DNA from 2 places in the Roseovarius sp. THAF8 genome. Region 1 is predicted to be linked to the other one. Evidence: riboswitches for the same ligand, from Rfam matches in the RefSeq annotation. Region 1 holds a riboswitch; the other holds the start of a gene.
The links. Region 1 has a riboswitch for thiamine pyrophosphate ahead of FIU85_RS19315 (NUDIX hydrolase). Riboswitches for the same ligand answer to the same signal wherever they lie in the genome.
Positions count from the first base shown of each region.

Region 2: it holds a riboswitch for thiamine pyrophosphate, as region 1 does, so the genes downstream of both, thiB (thiamine ABC transporter substrate binding subunit) here and FIU85_RS19315 (NUDIX hydrolase) in region 1, are expected to answer to the same signal.

Region 1 is NZ_CP045410.1:3,930,079-3,933,200, reverse strand. It holds gene FIU85_RS19325 (LysE family translocator) at 1-505, opposite strand, end outside; gene FIU85_RS19320 (LysR substrate-binding domain-containing protein) at 665-1,576, shown strand; TPP riboswitch at 1,565-1,699, shown strand; gene FIU85_RS19315 (NUDIX hydrolase) at 1,734-2,183, shown strand; gene thiD (bifunctional hydroxymethylpyrimidine kinase/phosphomethylpyrimidine kinase) at 2,180-2,986, shown strand; gene FIU85_RS19305 (hypothetical protein) at 2,983-3,122, opposite strand, start outside.
Region 2 is NZ_CP045410.1:2,516,482-2,519,603, forward strand. It holds gene FIU85_RS12320 (thiamine/thiamine pyrophosphate ABC transporter permease ThiP) at 1-761, opposite strand, end outside; gene thiB (thiamine ABC transporter substrate binding subunit) at 737-1,729, opposite strand; TPP riboswitch at 1,763-1,873, opposite strand; gene FIU85_RS12330 (YciI family protein) at 2,113-2,427, opposite strand; gene FIU85_RS12335 (SRPBCC domain-containing protein) at 2,449-2,892, opposite strand; gene FIU85_RS12340 (helix-turn-helix transcriptional regulator) at 2,896-3,122, opposite strand, start outside.

The sequences.
Region 1 (3,122 bases):
CGAATACGAGCCAGGCAGTATTCACGACCGCGGCCATGAAGGCCAACGCGATGAACTTCAAGAACGTGTCAAGCAAGAGGTGCTCGGGCGTGATCGAGTATCCGGCGTACACGGCGCCGATCGCCGCGTAGGCTTTGGGGTTGGCCACGGCAAGGCCGAGGCCCGGTAGAAACGACCCTATGACTACGCCCGAACGACCACCGGCGCCAGTTGGCGCTTGCCCGACAGGCGCCGTCGCGATCTTCCACGCCAGGTAAAGAATATAGGCCACCGCAGCAATGCGGAGGACCACCAGCAACCAGGCCTCGGAAGACATGACCCCGGTCACGCCGGTCGCGATGATCGCCAGCACCACGATGGTTCCAAGTATTATGCCCATGAGATACGGCAGGGCGTTCCAAAACCCGAATGCAGCGCCCAGACTCGCCAAGCTGATCGTGGCCGGCCCCGGGCTGCCCATGAGCGGCAGGGCGGCCGCGATGAGTATCAGGGTATTTCCGATCATCTTGGTTCTGGCCCTTAAGCTCTCCTTCGACTGCCGCAAAATCGCGTCCTGCCGGAGAGCATCCTCTTGAACGGTAGGGTATCCAAGGCTATGACTTAAGAAAATCAAATAGATCGAAACCCTATAATTCGAGAATCGGAACCAATGCCAAGCTTTGACATGGACGCGCTCCGTACGGTCGTCGTTGGCTCGGATCTGGGAAGCTTCGCGCGCGCTGCCGTGCAACTCGGCCGCTCGCAATCCGCCGTCAGCATGCACCTCAAGAAGCTGGAACAGCAGGCGGGCACAACTCTGTTCGTTCGCAAGGGACGCGGCCTCGTGCCGACCGAAGCGGGCGAGGCTTTCATCGCCTATGCCCGGCGTATCGTCGCGCTGAACGACGAAGCCGCGCTCTCGGTCGGCGCGGCGGCAGGCAAGGCCTCCGTGCGACTCGGCCTGCCGCAGGATTTCTTCGATGACGTGATGCCTGCGACACTCGGCAGGTTCGGACAGGACGTGGAAAACGTGCATGTCGACGTGCAGGCCGGGGAAAACCACAGGCTCGCCGAAGAGGTCCGTGCCGGGCGCATCGACGCCGCGATCGCCTTTTTCCGGCCCGGCAGCCCGACCGAAGGCGAAACCCTGTGCGAATGCCCCATGCACTGGCTGGCGCATCGCGATCTGCCGGAGGTCGCCGTTGCCGCCCCCCTCCCCCTCATCATGTTCAACCACCCCTGCCTGTTTCGGCAGGCCACGCTTGCCACGCTTGACCACAGCCGGACGCGCTGGCGCGCCGCGCTCACCACGCCCAGCCTGCCCGCCGTCTGGGCCGGCCTGCGCAGTGGTCTGGGCATAGCCGTGCGCACGGATCACGGCAGGCCGGAGGATATCGCCTGTCTCGGCTCGGAGCTTGGCCTGCCGGAGTTGCCGAATATCGAGGTGCGCCTGTTGCGGGCGCCAAACCTGTCGCGTTTTGCCGAAAGACTTGCGCAAGTGCTGCGGGAAGAGACCCTCAGGCATCTGGACCCGGCAATTTACAGCGCGGGAGGCGTTGATTTCGTGCACCATCCTGATAGGCTCGGAACCACCTAGGGGTGTCCCGACAAGGGGCTGAGATATCGCTGGCGCTTCGGTCGCAGGATCGTTGGGCAGCGCGGTGACCCTTTGAACCTGATCCGGATCATGCCGGCGAAGGGACAGGATCGCAGCGCTCTCTTGCCCTTGCCGGCCTCAGCATGACGAGGCCGCCTTGCCATCTCCATCGACAGTCCCCCGCCCGATTTCGGCGACCATCGCCGCCGTCATACGCGACAACCAGGTCCTTCTTGTTCGCCGCGCAAATCCGCCCGACGCGGGACGATGGGGATTTCCGGGCGGAAAGATCGACCACGGCGAAACGCTGTTCGAGGCCGCAACCAGAGAACTGTCGGAGGAAACCGGCGTTTCCGCCGAGCCGCTCCGCGTGTTCACCGCAGTTGACGCGTTTGACCTCGGCCCCGCCGGCACCCTGCGCCGGCATTTCATCCTGATCGCCGTGCTGTTCCGATGGACGGCGGGAGAGCCGGTTGCAGGGGACGACGCGCTGGAGGCGCGTTGGGTAGATCTTAAAGCCCTCAAGGGAACCAGCCTCGCCCTGAGCCTCGATGTGGCCGAGGTCGCGCATGAGGCCGCCGCCTTGATGTCAGAGGTGCCGTCATGATTGCCAATGTCCTGACCATCGCGGGCACCGACCCCTCAGGCGGCGCAGGCATCCAGGCCGATATCAAGGCCATGTCCGCGCTTGGCGCCTATGCCTGTTCCGCCATCACCGCGGTGGTCGCGCAGAACACACAAGGTGTTCGCTGCTTCCAGGCGCTGGACCCCGATTTCGTCGCCGCCCAGATCGACGCGGTACTGGACGACGTGCGCGTCGACGCGGTGAAGATCGGGATGATCGCAAATGCCGGGATTGCCGAGGCGGTGGCCGACAGGCTGAGCCATCACGGGGCAGACAACATCGTGCTCGATCCGGTGATGGTCGCGAAGAGCGGCCATGCCCTGCTCGACCCTGAAGCGGTCTCGGCCGTGCGCGAGGCGCTCGTGCCGCTGGCCCGCGTCATCACCCCGAATCTGCCCGAAGCCGCCGTGTTACTGGGCCGCGAAGACGACTGGACCGCCGAGACGATGCAAGCCGCCCTGCCCGAGCTCATGGCACTTGGCTCCGATTACGTGCTGCTCAAGGGCGGGCATCTGAAGGGCGAGCACAGCACCGACCTGCTGGCCGGACCCGAGGGCACCCGGGCACTGAAGGCCCTGCGCATCACAACGACCAACGATCATGGCACCGGCTGCACCCTCTCCTCGGCCATCGCCGCGCTTCTGCCGCATCACGACATGCCCGAGGCAGTGGCCCGCGCCAAGGCCTATCTGCACGCCGCGCTTGCCCAAAGCGACACGCTGAACGTGGGCCACGGTCACGGGCCGGTGCATCACTTCCATGCGCTCTGGGCGTCAGGCGCCTAGGGTGTCGATCCTGTTCCTGAGCGGCAGGCGGCGGCCTCTGGGTCCAGCTGTCCGCAGATGGCCGAAACCACGGCGACGCCCCGCGCGCCTGGGCTGAAGGCCAGCGCGGATTTCAGCGCGCGCGCCGTCTCGATCA
Region 2 (3,122 bases), 1.4 Mb from region 1:
AGGGCGATGCCACCGGCGAAAACCGTCAGGCCAAGCTGCACGGCGGACAAGAGCGCGGCCCGCCCAAGATCGAAGTCAAACCTGAACGCTTGGTAAATGGCGAGTTCTATCGTGGTCGCCCGCGGCCCGCCGCCGAGGGTGAGGGCGACGGCAAAGCTGGTGAGGCAGATGGCGAAGATCACGGTGAAGGCGCCGGGGATCAGGCGCAGGAGCATCGGCAGTTCGATCACCCGGAACATCGACCAGCCGTCGATGCCCAGAAGCGCGGCAAGGCGGAAGCGTTCGGCGGGGATTTCCTGCCAGCCTTGCAGGACAAGGCGGGTGGCCAGGGGCAGGTTGAAGAACACATGCGCGAGGACGACGCCGTGCAGCCCGTAGATCTGCACCGGGGGCAGGCCGAGCGTGCCCAGGGCCGCACTGACCCAGCCGCCGCGGCCGAAGACCTCGATCAGGCCCAGCACGGCGACGATCACGGGCAGGATGAACGGGGCGCCCAGCAGCGCGATCAGCAGGCTGCGGCCCCGGAACCGGCGGCGGGCGAGGGCGCGCGCGACGGGGACGGCCAGCAGCACCGAGAAAAGCGCCGAGAGCGTCGCCTGCACCAGCGTGAAGCGCAGGGCGGCCCAGTCGGCGGCGGTGAAGCCGCGCCCGGTTTCGGCGCGCAGGGCCACGGCCAGGAGCGCGCCGAAGATGAGCACCGCCACGAGGGCGGCGGCGCTCCATCCCGGTCTGGCGCTTAGCGGCTGAGCGCGTTCAGCCATTCGTCGAGCGCGGCATCGCGGGCGGCGGCGGCCTCTTCGGCGCTGAGAAGCAGGGATTTTTCCGGTTGCACGAGTGTCTCGAACCCGTCGGGCAGGCCGTCGTCAAGTTGCACGGCGGGGTACATCCAGTTGGTCGTCGGAATGACCGACTGGAAGTCCTGGGTCAGCATGAACGCGAGGAACTGGTTGGCCAGCTCCGGCTGATCGGTGGAGGCCAGTTTGCCGGCCACCTCGACCTGCATGTAATGGCCTTCGTCGAAGGTGGCGGCGGTCTTGGTGTCGTCCTCTTCGGCGATCAGGTGATAGGCGGGCGAGGTGGTGTAGGACAGCACCATGTCGGCCTCGCCTTCGAGGAAGAGGCCGTAGGCTTCGGTCCAGCCCTTGGTGACGGTGACGATGTTGTCCGAGAGCCCCTCCCAGATCGCCGGGGCCTCGTCGCCATAGGCGGTCTTGACCCACATCAGCAGGCCGAGGCCGGGGGTCGAGGAACGGGGATCCTGGATGACGATAGAGGTGTCGCTGTCGGCCAGGGCCCTGAAATTGCTGGGTGCGTCCATGTCGGTGTCGTGCACGAATGCGAAATAGCCCCAGTCGTAGGGCAGGAAGACAGGGTCGTCCCAGGTGATGGGCAGGTCGAGGTCGGGGGTCATGCCATGCTGGGCGAAGAGGCCGGTGTCCTTGGCGGCGGCGGTCAGGTTGGTGTCGAGGCCCAGGACGATGTCGGCGTCGGTATTTTCTCCCTCGAGCCGGACGCGGGCCAGCAGGGCGGCGCCGTCCTCGACGCCGACGAGATTGAGGTCGCAGTTGCAGGTGGCCTCGAACGCCTTTTCGATCTGCGGGCCGGGGCCCCATTCGGCGACGAAGCTGTCATAGGTGTAAACGGTCAGTTCGGGCGTCTGGCCTGACTCCTGCGCCACGGCGGACGTGGCGGCAGTCAGGAATCCCGCAGTCAAAACAAGGTGTTTCATGGCATCCTCCGTTCCGGTGGAGGGTGCGGCGCGATGCGGCTGCATGACCTTCCCTCCGCCGGTTTCAGCCGGTTCAGGTTCAACGGGTTCGCGATCTGCATCTCAGTCGCCGGGCCGGGCCGGGCGACACCCCGAGGTTTCAACAGGAACCTAGGGGCAAGCCGGGGTCGGGACAAGGTGAATCGGCGAATCGGAAGGTTAAGGCGTTGGGAATCGCCGAAAACGGCATGTCGGTACCCGTGTCGGTATCCGGGTGGTATCGCGACGGTGCGATTTTCGCCGGGGCACCGGGTTGACGCACCGCGCGGCGTTGTGGCGGTCGAGAGCGGGCTGACGGCCCGAAACGGCCGGTGAGGTCCCGGGTCGAGCCCGGGACGCGTGGGTTACATTTCGACGATCGGGGCGACCTCGACGCTGCCCTTGCCGCCATCGAGGATCGGGCAGCCGCGGGCGATCTCGCAGGCCTCGGCGTCATCCGCGGCCTCGACGATGGAATAGCCCGAGAGGGGATTGGACCCGCCATTGTCGGCGATGCCGTCGATGCTGACGGTTTTGGACATGCCGACGGGGTTGCCGGGGTCGATGAGCTTGCCGCCGAGGCCGCCGAGCCAGCTTTCCCAGGCGGTCATCGCCTTGAGCCCCTCTTCTTCGGTCTCGGGCCGGCCGCCGCCGTGATAGGCGAGGATGTACTTGGGCATGTGTCGGTCTCCTTTCAGGGGTCAGTGGGGTTGGCTTTGCAGGTGGCGGGCGAGGCGGACCAGCGGGCCGCTTGTCCAGCCGGTTTCGTGGCGCGCGGCGCGGTCGTCGTCGGGCAGGTCGCGGTGGTCGATGGTCAGCCGGGCGCCGTCCCGCGTGGGCGTGACGGTGAAGGTGACGTGGCTTTCGGGGGCGCGCATGCCCTCGGGCAGGTGCCATGTCCAGGTGAAGCCGACGCTGTGCGGCGGGTCGACATGCGTGACGTTGCCCGACATGCGGTAGCGGTTGCCGTCGGAATCCAGCATCTCGGAGTGCCAGGGGCCTTCGCGGGTGAAATCGAGAGCCGTGTCGGGCAGGCTCATACCGTCATGGCCCCACCATTCCAGCACTTCGGCCCGTGCGGTGATGGCGCGGAACAGGCGTTCGGGCGTGACGGGGAAGTCGCGGGTGATGCGGACGTCGGCCATCCGTCAGTCCCGCTCTTCGAGGGCGAGGTGGGTGGCGAGGCGGTCCATCGACGCCTGCCAGAAGGCGCGGTGATCGAGCGTCCAGTCGGCGATGGAATTCAGCGCTTCGGGGCGGACGGAATAGAGCCGGCTGGTGCCCTGGATGCGCTGCTCGACGAGCCCCGCCTGCCGCAGCACCTTGAGGTGGCGGGACATGGCCGGGGCGCTGATATGGGCCTGTTCGACGAGAC